2 regions of the Mesocryomonas lacus genome follow, and region 1 is predicted to be linked to the other one. Evidence: predicted binding sites of a transcription regulator. Region 1 holds the regulator's gene; the other holds the start of a gene.
What was found. The regulator PhoB, encoded in region 1, activates phosphate uptake and scavenging genes when phosphate is short. The targets are predictions, from matches to a motif close to TGTCATNNANCTGTCAT.
Positions count from the first base shown of each region.

Region 1 (7,325 bases):
CGGGTCGGCCGGCGGCTCCTTCACGCTGAATGACGACGGCACCTATCGCTTCGCGCCCGGCACCGACTTCATCGGCCTCGGTGCGGGAGAGACCCGCGCCACCAGCGTTCGCTACGCCATCAGCGACGGACAGGGCGGCACGGCTGAGGCAGTGTTGACGGTGACGGTGACCGGCACCGACGAGCCCCCGGTCGGGTCGGCGAGCGGCTTCACGGCGACCGAGGATACGGCCTATTCCGGGACGCTGCCCGCGGCGAGCGATCCCGACGGTGACCCCGTCGTCTACGGGATCGGCACCCCACCGGCGCATGGCGACCTGCAGGTCCGCGCCGACGGCACCTTCCGCTATACGCCGGCGGCCGACTATCACGGCCCGGACAGCTTCACCTACACCGTCACGTCCGGAGGGGTGACGGTGCCTTATACCGTCACGGTCGACGTCACCGCGGTGAACGACGTGCCGGTGGCGGCCCCCGATGACTTTACGGTCGCCGAGAACGGCACCGCCATTCTCGCGGTGCTCGGCAACGACAGGGATGCCGACGGCGATCCGCTGGCGGTGACCGAGATCGACGGCATTACCATTGTCGCCGGCCAGTCGCGCACGGTGACCGGCGGCAGCGTCACGCTTGAACCGGACGGCAGGCTGACCTTTACCGCAACGCCCGGCTATAGCGGGCCAGTGCGCTTCAGCTACACGGTTTCGGACGGCCCCAGCCGCGCGATCGGCACCGTCTCGGGCGCCGTCACGGCAGTGAACGACGCCCCGGTGAACACGCTGCCGGCGACGTTCAATGCCGTCGAGGACACCCCGCTGCGGCTAACGGGCCTGTCCGTCGCGGATGCCGACGCCGGCAGCAACCCGATCAGCGTCACGCTCGACGTCAGCCTAGGTACGCTCATCGCGACGGGCGCTGGCGGCGTCCGGGTCGGCGGATCGGGAACGGCGCACCTGACGCTGACCGGCACGCTCGCGTCGATCAACGGCTTCCTCGCCGGAGTGAACGCGCCGGTCTATCAGCCGGCGCAAGACGCGACGGGAACGGTGCGGCTGACGATGACGACGAACGATGGCGGCAATGCCGGCGCCGGCGGTGCGCAATCGGCAAGTTCCGTCGCCGACATTCTGCTCGACGCCCGCAACGACCTGCCGACGGCGAGCGATGTCAGCCTGACGACCAAGGTCGGGCAACCGGTGTCTGGCGCGATCCTTGGCCGGGACGTCGACGGCGATGGGCTGACCTACAGGCTGGTCGCCCAGCCGCCCGGCGGAACCGTCCGTCTCGACCCCGACGGGCGCTTCAGCTTTACCCCGGCGCCGAACTTTTCCGGACAGGCTCGCTTCGAGGTCGCCCTAGACGACGGCCAAGGGGGCACCGCGACCGTGCGGGTCGTCGTCGATGTCACCCGGCCGAACGAGGCGCCGGTGGGCAGCGACGTCTCGGCGGCGACCCGCGAGGACGAGCCGCTGACCGGCCGGCTGCCGGTGGCCGTGGACGCCGAAGGCGCGCCGCTGACCTATGCGCTCGCGGCCGATGCGGCGAACGGCCGTGCGGTGGTGCGCGCCGATGGTAGCTACACCTATACGCCGAACGCCGACTTCGACGGCTCCGACAGCTTCACCTATTCGGTCAGCGACGGGACGACGGCCGTCGTCTACACCGTCACCGTATCGGTCGCGGCGGTAAACGATGCACCGGTCGTGACCTCGCCGACCCGCCTGTCGGCGATCGAGGACCGGCCGCTGAGCGGTGCCATCCTGGCACGCGACGTTGATGGCGATCCGGTGACGTTCACCCTTGCCGCGGCGCCGGCGCACGGCAGCGTCGTCGTCAACGCCGACGGGACCTTCACCTACACGCCGGCGGCCGACTTCAACGGCGGCGACAGCTTTGCCGTCGCGGTCTCCGACGGGCGGGGCGGGACGCGGATCGAGACGTTCAGCGTCTCGGTCGCCGACGTGCCGGACCTGCCGGTGACCGGCGCCGACAGCTTCACCGTGCCGGAGGACGGCACCGTGACGCTTGACGTGACCGGCAACGACCGCGACCCCGACGGTACCGGGCTGACGGTCACCGAGATCGACGGCCGGCCGATTGCGGTCGGCGCGCCGGTCCGGATCGCGTCGGGCATGGTCGCCCTGAACCCGGACGGAACGCTGAGCTTCACACCGTCGCCGAACTACAACGGTCCCGCGGGCTTCAGCTATACCGTCCGCAACGCAGCCGGCCTTGCCAGCACCGGCAGCGTCGGCGGGGCAGTGGCCGCTATCAACGATGCGCCAATGCTGCCGCCGCTGCGCATCGACGCGGTGGCGGGCGGCCCGACTACCGGAACGCTCGGCGGGTTCGATCCCGATGGCGATCCGCTCGTCTACACCGTCACGCAGGCGCCGCGGAACGGCACGCTGACGCTTTCGCCGGACGGCCGCTACAGCTACGTGCCGACGCCTGCCTATACCGGTTCCGACAGTTTCAGCTTCTCGGTCAGCGATGGCACGGCGACGGTCACCGGCAGCGCGACCATCGGCGTTCGCCCTGGCCGCACCGAACCGGTGACGGTCGATATCGACGTCCCCGCGCCCGGACCGGACGCGAACGCTTCATTGAGGACGATCGGTCGGCCGGTTCGCTCGGTCGATGCCGACGGCGAGGTGCTGGTGGCGGTCGGCAGCCTTGGCAGCATCGATGCGGGGCCTGTCGGGCAGCGCTCGCTCGACAACGCGATCGACGCGATGCAGGACCTCAACGGCCTTGCCGGGATGCCGGCGGACGAGCTGATCGCCCGCACGGTGCGGGCCCAGACGGACTGGAGCGAGACAGGAGGCCGCCTCGACAGCTTCAGCGCAGCGCCTTTTCTCGGCGGGTCCGATATCGGGCAGCTGCTGTCGCAACGGGACGGCACCTCCTTCGTCGTCGACACCACGATCAACGAGGGCGTCCTCTACGTGATGGTGGCCGCAAGCGAGACGCGCGAAGGCGCGCGGATCGGACATGAAACGCGGGTGACGCTGGCGGACGGGCGCGCGCTGCCGGCCTGGCTGTCGTCTGAGAACGGGGGCGTCGTCTTCGGCTACCCACCGGCGGGCCTCGAGACGATCGCGTTGAAAGTCCAGGCGGTGGACGAGAACGGGGCCGTGTCGCAGAGCGTCATCACCATCGACGTGCGCAGCGGGGCGGTGACGGAGAACCTCCGGGGCGATGAGGCTACGACGGCGGGCGCCGCCCTGTTCTCGCAGCAGCTGAGAGCCGAGCTTGCCGATATCGGCGAGGGCATTGTCGACCTCTACAACGCGCTCCGCTTCTAGAGCATCCCGCAAGTGGTTGGACTTACCCAATTAAGGAAAAATGCTGTCAGTACAAAAAAGACAGAGCACCGTGTGTCCCTCAGGGACGCACGGTGCTCTGTCGGACCGCATTCGACGGATTGCCGCGCCCCAAAGTGCGGCAGTCCAAGATGGAAAGCGCCTTGCCGGCGCCCTCAGTCCTCGCCGCGCAGATAGACCTCGACCGGGCCCTTCAGCTTCAGCGTCATCGGATTGCCGCGGCGGTCCTTCGCATTGCCGGCGGGAACGCGGATCCAGCCTTCGCTGACGCAGTATTCCTCGACATTGGTCTTCTCGACGCCCTTGAACCGGACGCCGATCCCCATCGCCAGCAGTTCAGGATTGTGGAACGGGCTCGACGGATCGGCCGCAAGGCGGTCGGGCAAGGCGATGTCGGCCATCGGTGCCGCCTGCTCGGCCGTCTCGGTGGCTGGCGTCTCGGAGGTCTCGGCCTTGGGTGTGTCGGTCATGTCCAGCGTCTCATCTTTTGATGCGTTGCGCCGGAGATACAAGCTTGGCGGGGTTTCGCCAACACTTGTTGCAATACGCCTCGGCGCTCCATGCCCTGGCGCGCTCCCGGCAGCCGCTCACGCAGTCGTGCTTGACGGGAGAGTGTCCGCCTGCCTGAAGACCCTGCAGCGCCGAGCCGGAGGCACGGAAAGCCGGATCTTTCGACGCTTCCAATGCTTGTGCTGCAACGCGCAAGCGCTCAGGATTGGGAAAATTTGGACATGGAGCCGCCCATGAAACGGATCGTCGGATTGCTCTGCGCCTTGGCACTGGCGATGAGCGTGGGTGGGGTCCAGACAGCCGAAGCGCGGCTGAAGCTCGTCAAACCACGCGATTCAGGCTTTGCGCATGTCGACGGCATCTCGATGTTCTACCAGATCTACGGCAAGGGGCCGCCGATCCTGCTGATCCCCGGAGGCCTTGCCAGCGGAGACGTCTGGCGGCAGCAGATCGCGACGCTCTCGGCGCATCACCTCGTTATCGTCGCCGACAGCCGCGGGCAGGGCCGCTCGACGCGCGACAAGAAGCCGATCACCTATCACCTGATGGCGCGCGACTACCTAAAGCTCCTCGATCTCCTGAAGCTGCCGAAAGTATCGCTGGTCGGCTGGAGCGATGGCGGCATCATCGGCCTCGACATCGCCATCCACCACCCCGACCGGCTGTCGGGGATGTTCATCCAGGCCGCCAACGTGACGCCCGACGGCGCCCTCGCCAACCGCAAGGCGATCGCGGAAGGCAAGGCGCTGCCGGCGCTCGGCCATTACGACAACATCGACGACGAAATCTTCGCGCTCTGGGCGAACGAGCCGAACTTCACGCTGGCGCAGCTGGCCTCGATCACCGTGCCGACGATGATCGTCATCGGCGACCACGACGAGGCGATCAGCCGAGAGCATACCGAGATGATCGCCAATGCCATTCCCGGCGCGCACTTCCTGCTGCTCCCGAATGTTGGACACTCCGCCCCGCTGGAGGACCCGGTCGGCTACGCCGAGGCAGTGCTCGCCTTCGTCGACGCCCCCGGCAGCGCCGCGAGCCTGCAGGCCGACGAGGCCGGCACGGTCCTGCAGGATTTCAAGGACCCGTCACCGGGCAAGGCTGGTCCGGCGGTTCGCGGCGGAGGGTGAGCGGAGCTGCGTTCCCTAAAACTGCGGCGTCAGCCCTCGCTTGCCTGACGCTCGGCCAGCGCCATCTTGCCCTCGTCGTCGGCGCTACGCTGCAACGTCGGCACCACGGCGGCGAAATGCTCGTCGAAGGAGTAGCCGGCGCCGCGGACGGTGCGGACGGGGTCGCGCTGGCGGCCGCGGTTGATGGCCTTGCGCAGGCGGCCGATGTGGACGTCGACGGTGCGCTCGTCGACATAGATGTCGCGGCCCCAGACGCCGTCGAGCAGCTGCTCGCGCGAGAACACCCGGCCGGGCGAGATCATGAAGAACTGCAGCAGCTTGAACTCGGTCGGTCCGAGCTTCAGCTCGCGGCCGTTGCGGTAGGCGCGATGGTTGGCGCGGTCGAGCTTGATGTCGCCGGCGGTCAGATGGTCGGACAGCTTCTGCGGGTTGGAGCGCCAGAGCAGGCTCCGCACCCGGGCCATCAGCTCGGCCATCGAGAAGGGCTTGACGAGGTAGTCGTCGGCGCCCGTCGTCAGTCCCTGGATCCGCTGCTTCTCCTCGCCGCGGGCGGTGAGCATCAGGATCGGCAGCCGTTCCGTCGCCGGCCGGCCGCGTACCCGACGGCAGATCTCGACGCCGGAAATGCCAGGCAGCATCCAATCGAGGATGATGAGGTCGGGCGTCTGCTCCTTCAGCCGAAGATCGGCCTCGTCTCCATTGTCGATGACCTCGACGGTGTAGCCCTCGGCTTCGAGATTGTAGCGGAGGAGGACGCCCAGGGCCTCCTCGTCCTCGACGACGACGATGCGCGCGTTCATCTGCCTGTTCCTACATGTTTCCGGTCGACGGGCCGGAATCCTTCACGCCGACGGTCATCGACGGGGTGGTGTCACTCTTCGGTCGCTCGGATTCCATCTGCTCACCGGTCTTGATGTAGTAGATGGTCTCGGCAATGTTGGTGGCGTGGTCGCCGATGCGCTCGATGTTCTTGGCGCTGAAGAGGAGATGCGTGCAGGCGGTGATGTTGCGCGGATCTTCCATCATGTAGGTCAGCAACTCGCGGAAGATCGACGTGTACATCGCGTCGATCTCTTCATCCGCCTCGCGGATAGCCTGCGCGCGCACGTGGTCGCGGCTGGCATAGGCGTCAAGCACTTCCTTCAGCTGCTCGATGGCGAGCTCGGAGAGATGCTCGATGCCACGCACCAGCTTGATCGGCTGCTGGTGCTCGTGCACGGCGATGACGCGCTTGGCGATGTTCTTGCCGAGGTCGCCGATGCGCTCGAGGTCGCTGGAGATGCGGATCGCGCCGACGATCTCGCGCAGGTCCTGCGCCATTGGCTGACGCTTGGCGATGGTCATGATGGCGCGTTCGTCGAGCTCGCGCTGGGCGGCGTCGAGCATCAGGTCATCCGCGACAACCGACTGGGCCAGGCCCCAGTCGCTGTTGATGAGCGCGGCGACCGAGCGCTCGACCATGCGTTCCGCCTGGCCGCCCATCTCGGAAATGCGCCGGACGATGAACTTCAGTTCCTCGTCGTAGGACGTGACGATGTGCTCGTCCATGGTTCGTCTCCCTGTTCTCGTTGGGCGCAGCCGCCGTCGCGGGACTCTCGGGTCGCGGCCGGCGATGCGGATCATTGGATACGCCGGCCGCGCCCGTCTTGGGGCGCGGCCGGCTGGTTCAGCCGAAGCGGCCGGTGATGTAGTCCTGCGTGCGCTTGTCGTCCGGGTTCTGGAACATCTTCTCGGTCGGGCCGACCTCGGCGATGTTGCCGAGATGGAACATGGCGGTGACCTGGCTGACGCGGGCCGCCTGCTGCATCGAATGGGTGACGATGACGATCGTGTAGTTCTGCTTCAGCTCGTCGATCAGCTCCTCCACCTTGGCGGTGGCGATCGGGTCGAGGGCCGAGCAGGGCTCGTCCATCAGGATGACCTCGGGCGACACGGCGATCGCGCGGGCGATGCAGAGGCGCTGCTGCTGGCCGCCGGAGAGGCCGGTGCCGGCCTCGTCGAGCCGGTCCTTGACCTCTTCATAGAGGCCGGCGCGGCGCAGGCTGGTGACGACGATCTCTTCCAGATCGGTCTTCGACTTGGCGAGGCCATGGATGCGCGGGCCGTAGGAGACGTTCTCGAAGATCGACTTCGGGAACGGGTTAGGCTTCTGGAACACCATGCCGACGCGGGCCCGGAGCTCGACGACGTCGATGGCGGGGTTGTAGACGTTCTCGCCGTCGAGGGTGATGAGACCGCCGACCTTGCAGTGGTCGATGGTGTCGTTCATCCGGTTGAGGCAGCGCAGGAAGGTCGACTTGCCGCAGCCCGACGGGCCGATCAGCGCGGTGACCTGGCGATCCTGGACGTCGAGGCTGACG
Region 1 is NZ_JBUZWF020000003.1:722,675-729,999, forward strand. Features, by position in the region: gene ACZLZQ_RS13120 (Ig-like domain-containing protein) at 1-3,307, shown strand, start outside; gene ACZLZQ_RS13125 (DUF3297 family protein) at 3,481-3,726, opposite strand; gene ACZLZQ_RS13130 (alpha/beta fold hydrolase) at 4,069-4,965, shown strand; gene phoB (phosphate regulon transcriptional regulator PhoB) at 4,995-5,765, opposite strand; gene phoU (phosphate signaling complex protein PhoU) at 5,776-6,513, opposite strand; gene pstB (phosphate ABC transporter ATP-binding protein PstB) at 6,632-7,325, opposite strand, start outside.

Region 2 (7,325 bases), 350 kb from region 1:
CCCGAGCCCGCACCACCTCGTCGTGGAAGATGCCGAGGATGGCGGTGCCGAGGCCGAGTTTCTCCTCGATCATCGCCGCCACCGTGTCGCGGTTGACGCCGTCGAGCGAGGCGGTGGGCTCGTCGAGGAGGAGGATCGGATGGTCGGTGATGAAGCCGCGGGCGATGTTCACCCGCTGCTTCTCGCCGCCCGAGAAAGTCGCCGGCGGCAGGTCGAAGAGGGCCCGGGGGAGGTTCAACCGGCGAAGCAGGTCGGCCGCGCGGGTGCGGGCCTCTTCCGCGTTGACGCCGCGCGCAAACAGCGGCTCGGCGACGACGTCGACGGCCGGCACCCGCGGCACGGCGCGCAGGAACTGGCTGACATAGCCGATGCGCTCGCGCCGCAGCCGCATCACGAGGCGCGGGTCGCCGGCGGCAAGGTCTTCGCCCGCCTCGCCGACGAGGATGCGACCGGCGTCGACGGCATAATTGCCGTAGACCATGCGCAGGATCGACGACTTGCCGACCCCGGACGGCCCGCCGAGCACCGCGCATTCGCCGGGTGCAAGCTGGAAGGAGACGTTCTCCACCACCGGCAAGCGGATGCCGCCGCGCAAGTGCACGGTGAAGGATTTCGCGACGTTCTCGACGACGAGAATAGGCTGAGCGGACATTCTAGCTCTCCGGGATCGAGGCGACGAGCAGCTGGGTATAGGGATGCTGCGGGTCGTCGAGGACGCGGTCGGTGAGGCCGGTCTCGATGACGTGGCCGTCCTTCATCACGATCATCCGCTGCGACAGCAGGCGGGCGACCGCGAGGTCGTGCGTGACGATCACCACCGACAGGCCGAGCTCTAAGACCAGCTGGCGAAGAAGATCCAGGAGGCGCGCCTGGACCGAGACGTCGAGGCCACCCGTCGGCTCGTCCATGAACACGAGGCGGGGGCGGGTGACGAGGTTGCGGGCGATCTGCAGCCGCTGGCGCATGCCGCCGGAGAAGGCGACCGGCTGGTCGTCGATCCGGTCGCCGGCGATTTCGACGCGGCCGAGCCAGTCCGTCGCCGTCGCGCGGATGTTGCCGTAGTGCCGCTCGCCGACCGCCATCAACCGCTCGCCGACATTAGCGCCGGCCGAGACGCGCATCCGCAGGCCATCCGCCGGGTTCTGGTGGACAAAACCCCAATCGGTGCGGGCAAGGAATCGCCGCTCGGCCTCGCTGAGGTCCTCGAGGTCCCGCGTCTCGCCGTCGCGCATGCGGTAGAGCACTTCGCCCGAGGTGCGCGGCAGGCGGGCGGAGATACAGTTGAGCAGCGTGGTCTTGCCCGACCCGCTCTCGCCGACGATCGCCAGCACCTCGCCGGGATGGACCTGGAACGAGACGTCCTCGCAGCCGATCCTGCCGCCATAGCGCTTGGTGACGCCGCGGACGTCGAGGATGGGGGTGTCGTCGCTCATACGGAACTCCTTCGCGGCGCTGAAGACACCGCCGATCTCCCCCCTTGAGGGGGAGATGCCGGCAGGCAGAGGGGGGTGATCGCAGCGGGAACCTGTGTAAGCTCGGTGCCGGACCCACGGGCAGGGCGAGGGACATGGCGCATCATCTCGTTCCGACGAAGCACCGTGCCCATGCCAAGACGATGCGCCACGCCATGACCGAGGCCGAACTGCGCTTCTGGACGGCCGTCCGCGCCCATCGCCTGATGAACCTCGGCTTTCGCCGACAGGTGCCGATCGCGGGCCATATCGTCGATTTCGCTTGTCCCGCGCATCGCCTCATCGTGGAAATCGACGGCGTGCAGCATGGAGGGGAGGCCATTGTGGTGCGCGACGCCGCGCGCACGGCGAGGTTCGAGATGGCCAGCTGGACGGTTGTTCGGTTCTGGAACGACGACGTCCTGCAGGATATCGAGGGAGTCTGCCGGCACATCCTGGCAGTGATCGAGGCGGAGGATCGGTGAAGATGTAACCCAACCCGTCGGCGGGGATGCGGCACTCACCCCCCTCTGCCCTGCCGGACATCTCCCCCTCAAGGGGGGAGATCGGCGGTTGCGGGCGCCGGGCTTTACCGATCCGGCCCTCATTCCGCCGCCTCCTCGTAGCCCTTCGGCCCGCCGTCGCCGACGTGCCCCTCGGCCCGGCGCGTCTCGCAATGGTCGGTATCGGAGCAGACGAACATGCGCCCGCCGCGGTCGTCGGTGATGACCTCGTCGAGATAGGCGCCGGTGCCGCCGCAGAGCGCGCAGGGTTTGGCAAAATGCTGGATCTCGAAAGGGTGGTCCTCGAAGTCGAGGCTGACGACGTCGGTGAAGGGCGGCAGAGCGTAGATCCGCTTCTCGCGGCCGGCGCCGAAGAGCTGCAGGGCGGCTGAGCGGTGGAGCTTCGGGTTGTCGAATTTTGGGATCGGCGAGGGGTCCATGACGTAGCGGTCCTCGACCTTGACGGGGTAGGCGTAGGTGGTGGCGATGTGACCGTGCCGGGCGATGTCCTCGTAGAGCTTGACGTGCATCAGGCCGTATTCCTCAAGGGCGTGCATCACCCGCGTCTCGGTCTCGCGCGGCTCGAGGAAGCGCAGCGGCTCGGGGATCGGCACCTGGTAGACGAGTGTCTGGTTCTCCGTCAGCGCGGTCTCGGGGACACGGTGCCGGGTCTGGATGATCGTCGCCTCCGCGGTCTTCGTCGTGGTGGCGACGCCCGCGGTCTTCTGGAAGAAGGCGCGGATCGAGACGGCATTGGTGGTGTCGTCGGCGCCCTGGTCGATGACCTTCAGGACGTCGTCCGGCCCGAGGATTGCCGCCGTCACCTGCACGCCGCCGGTGCCCCAGCCATAGGGCATCGGCATCTCGCGGCTGGCGAACGGCACCTGGTAGCCGGGAATGGCGATCGCCTTCAGGATCGCCCGGCGGATCATCCGCTTCGTCTGCTCGTCGAGATAGGCAAAGTTGTAGACGGGAAGGGCTGCGGTCATGATGCCGGACCTTGCTGGGAGGCGTCGGGGAGGAAGCGGGAATGAGCGGCTGGATCGTGCTCGGCGAGCTGACGGTGATCCTGATCGGCCTTGCCGCCGCCTGGTATTTCTTGCGGCGCGGCGGGCACTAAAGCGGGCCTCATTCCGCCGCGTCCTTCAGCTCGACCACCGACGCCGTGTGCTCGGCGCGCAGGCGGCGGACGAGGTCGAGTTCGGCTTGGAAGTCGACGTAGTGCGGCAGCTTCAGGTGCTCGACGAAGCCGGTGGCGGCGACGTTGTCGGAATGGGCGATGACGAACTCCTCGTCCTGCGCCACAGCGACGCGCTCCTCGCCGAACTCGTCGGCCCTCAGCGCGCGGTCGACGAGGCTCATCGCCATCGCCTTGCGCTCGGACTGGCCGAACACCAGGCCGTAGCCGCGCGTGAACTGCGGCGGCTCCTGGGCCGAGCCGGAGAACTGGTTGACCATCTGGCATTCGGTGAGTCGGACGCGGCCGATGGTGACGGGAAAGCCGAGCTCGGGCATCTCGACCTCGACGTCGACGAGGCCGATGCGGATCTCGCCGACGAAGGGGTGGGTGCGGGCAAAGCCACGCTGGGTGGAATAGGCGAGCGAGAGGAGAAATCCCTCGTCGCCGCGGGCGAGTGCCTGCAGCCGGAGGTCGCGGCCGGCGGGAAAAGAGAGGGGCTCGCGGGTGAGGTCGCCGGGCTCGGCGTCTTCAGTCGTGCGAAGACCAACGGTGTCGTTCTCGTGCTCGCCGGCGCCAGCGTCGGGACTGACATTGGTCGCGGGCGCGTCGGCGCGTCGGTCCGGCTCGATCAACCCCTCGTCGCCGAGAAGGTCGGTGACACGTGGGCAAAAACCCTCGTCGCCGGACAGCGCGCGGCGAAGCCCGGTCTCGACCGGTTCGTCGCCGGCCATGGCGGGATCGATCAGCCGGTGGGTGTAGTCGAAGGTCGGCCCCAGCAACTGCCCGCCCGGCAGGTCCTTGTAGGTTGCCGAGACCCGGCGCTCGATGGCCATCTTGCCCGTATTGACCGGCACGGAGTTGCCGAAACGCGGCAGCGTGGTGCGGTAGGCGCGCAGGAGGAAGATCGCCTCGATCAGGTCGCCGCGCGACTGGCGCACCGCCATGGCGGCAAGCTCGACGTCGTAGAGCGAGCCCTCGGCCATCACCCGGTCGAGGCCGAGCGCGAGCTGGCCGGCGATCTGCTCGAGCGTCAGCGCGGGGACGTCGCGCGCGCCGCGGCGGCGGTCGGCGAGGAGGCGGTGGGCATTCTGGATGGCGGCTTCGCCACCCTTCACGGCGACGTACATGTCAGGCGCTCCGAATGCGGGTGGTGCGCGGAAAACCGATTGCCTGGCTGCCGGCGACGAGCAGCACGTCGATGCCGCGCGGAAACAGCGCCTGGTTGATGGCCCAGTCGGCAAAGAAGGCCGGGGTCAGCCCGCGCGGGCGGATCGTCACTGAGGCTTCGATGCCGGGACCTGAGAGCGTCAGCGGCGCGCCGGTGGCGAGGTCGTCCAGCACCAGGATCAGCGTCGTCGAGCGGTCGGGATAGTCGGCGGTGCCGAGCGCGAAGTCGGAGAGGTTGGGAAGGTCCGCGCCGGCGCTCGCGACGGCGAAGCGCGCCTGGCCCGGCGCCTTCACCTGGATCGCGCCGGTCTGGAAGCCGATCCATTGGACGACGTCCGGCGCTTGGCGCAGCGAGGCGTCGAGCCAGACCGGCGTGTCGTAGTCGGCGAGCGCCGCGAGGATGCTGGCGGCGGCCGGCGCGAGGGCGCCGGGCGCCTTGACGCGCGCGCCGAGCTCGACCGCCGTGCCCGGCCGCGACAGGGCCTGCATCACCCCGGCGAAGACCGCCTGGCTGTCGAAGACCGGGTCGGTGAAGCCCCCGTCGATGCCGTTCATATCCTTGCCCATCAATCGTCTCCGCGTACGACGGTGAAGAAATCGACCCGCGTCGCCTGGGTCTCCTCGGCGGCCTTGCGGTCGTCCTCGGCTTGCGCGGCGAGGACCGGGCCGACGATTTCGGCCTCAATCGCCGCGCGCCAGTCCGGCCGCTGCCAAGCAGCATCGAGCGTGGCGGCGAGGCGCGCCTTGTCGGCGTCGCGGCCGAGCACCATCGCGTGGCCGACCTCGCCGGAGGGAAGGCGAACGGTCGCGCGGGTGACGCTGGCCTCGCCGAGGTTGAACGGTGCGCCGCCGCCGCCGATGCGGCCGCGCAGCATGACGAGCCCGGCCTCCGGCCCGCGCACCGGCAGCGCCGCCATGCCGCCGCCAATGGCCTGCCAGCCTTCAGCCAGCACCGGCGTGGCGGCGGCGGCGAAGGCGCCGATGGCGCGCTGGCGGGCGGCCGTCGCGTCGGTTTCGGGAATGGCGTTGCTCTCTTCGATCATCTCGCCCTCGGTTGTCTCTGCGTCTTCGGCCGCCTGCTTCTGCGACCAGTTGTCTATTGGTATAGACAACTATATCTATCTACTGATATCTACACCCCGAGACGTGACAGGACAATGACGCCGAATGGTTTTGTCGGCGGACGCAAGAAAGGATGAGGCATGATCGGGGGCGAAGAGGGGATCGCGCGCTGGCGCAGCGTTGCCGACGGCATCCGCGCGATGATCACTGATGCGGCCGGCGCGATGGAGAAGCTGCCGGTGGAGGCGGAACTGGCCGAGCGCTTCCAGGTCAACCGCCACACCGTGCGAAGAGCGATCGCCGCGTTGTCGGCCGAGGGCCTGGTGCGCGCCGAGCGCGGGCGCGGCACCTTCGTCGACCGGCTGCCTGAGCGCCTCGCCTATCCCGTCGGCGCCCGCACGCGCTTCTCCGAGAACATCACCAGCCAATCGCGCCAGCCGGCCGGGCGGCTGATCGCCTCCAAACGCGAGGCGGCAAATGCCCGGATCGCCGCGGCGCTGAAGGTCCGGATCGGCGCCCCGCTGCACCGGCTGGAGACGCTGAGCGTCGCCGACGGCGTGGCGATGTCGCTGGCCACCTCCTGGTTTCCGGCCGAGCGCTTTCCCGGCATCGTCGCGGCCTATGCCGAGAGCGGCTCGATCACCCGGGCGCTCGCCGCCGAGGGCGTCGCCGACTACCGCCGACAGGAGACTCGCGTCATCGCATCGCGGGTTACCCCAGCCGACGCCGAACATCTCGGCTGCCCGCGCGACGCGGTGGTGCTGGTGACCGATTCGCTGAACTGCGATCCCGATGACACGCCGATCCAGCTGTCGCGGGCGCGGTTCCTGGCGGAGCGGATCGAGCTGGTGTTCCGGACGTGAGAACCATCAACGGCAAGGCGCTGTCGATTCACTACCCCGGCAATTTCGACGCGGCATCGGTCGCAGCTCAGCGCCGGTGGACGGATACTCGCGGTTGCCGGGCAAGCTGGACTCCCGTTGCGGCTGTCGAAAACCCAGGTCCAGCTTTGCGGCGGCCAGTCCTGGCAGATCAGCCGAGGGCGTAGCCGAACTGCCGCTCGACGTCGGAATCGAGCTGCGAACGCACGAAAGCCTCATCCGCCGGCGACAGGGGCTCGTATTGCCGCTCGACGAAGCGGTTGAACCCGTTGCCCTTGTAGGATTGGAGGGCGCCGAGATCTCCCGCCGGGACGCGCTGCAGGAGATCGCCGAATACCGAGAGGATGGTGTCGGGGGCCGAGGTCAGGAGCGCCAGGTCGAGCAGGCACAGATTGGCGCTGCGCGCGTAGAGCCCGCTCCATGCGTGCAGCTTGGCAGTCCGCTTGCGCAGTGGATTGGCAAACCGACGGCCGGTCGCGGGATCGCGCTCGTGCAACATTTCCCGGTTGTACATCGGATGGTGCTCATCGATGCCACCGACCTCGTGATCCCAGTAGCTGTGCCATTCCGCGCGGATGAAGTCGGAAAAGGGCATGGCCTTGAGATCGGCGTGCGCGTGCCAGGGCTGCCGGTGGAGGCTGCGGATCCAGTCGACCGGATGACGTGCGACGACGCAGACGAGGACGTCGCTCGGAAACAGGATCTGATCCGGCACGAACCAATGCTTGAAGCCGTAGCGATCGGTGATGGTCTCCCAGCCGAAGTTGGCGGCGAGCAGTTTGGTGAGGACATTCGTTCCGCTACAGCGCTGCCCGAAGATCTGGATCTGTCGCACCGGCCGGGGCAAGGCCTGATGGATGCGGAGCCCGTTTGCTGGCGTCTGCCAGTCGTTTCCGGCCGCTTCCATTTCGTTCGTTCGAAGGCTTGTCGATAGCATCCTGGCCACTCGTCTGATCGCTGCTCTGCCGAAGAACATTCGCGATTGAATAGGTCCACCCCATCGAGGAAAGACGCTTTGAAATCAAGGTGGGGGCGGACCCTTCGTGCCTTTTCCGAACGGATGGCGCGCCAGCCGAAGCTT
Region 2 is NZ_JBUZWF020000003.1:377,014-384,338, forward strand. Features, by position in the region: gene phnL (phosphonate C-P lyase system protein PhnL) at 1-652, opposite strand, end outside; gene phnK (phosphonate C-P lyase system protein PhnK) at 654-1,433, opposite strand; gene ACZLZQ_RS11600 (endonuclease domain-containing protein) at 1,628-1,936, shown strand; gene ACZLZQ_RS11605 (alpha-D-ribose 1-methylphosphonate 5-phosphate C-P-lyase PhnJ) at 2,056-2,943, opposite strand; gene ACZLZQ_RS11610 (carbon-phosphorus lyase complex subunit) at 3,083-4,261, opposite strand; gene phnH (phosphonate C-P lyase system protein PhnH) at 4,263-4,868, opposite strand; gene phnG (phosphonate C-P lyase system protein PhnG) at 4,868-5,344, opposite strand; gene phnF (phosphonate metabolism transcriptional regulator PhnF) at 5,504-6,226, shown strand; gene ACZLZQ_RS11630 (hypothetical protein) at 6,396-7,151, opposite strand.
Region 2: a site for PhoB is predicted at 5,448-5,464, ahead of phnF (phosphonate metabolism transcriptional regulator PhnF). Genes of this name have one in related genera too.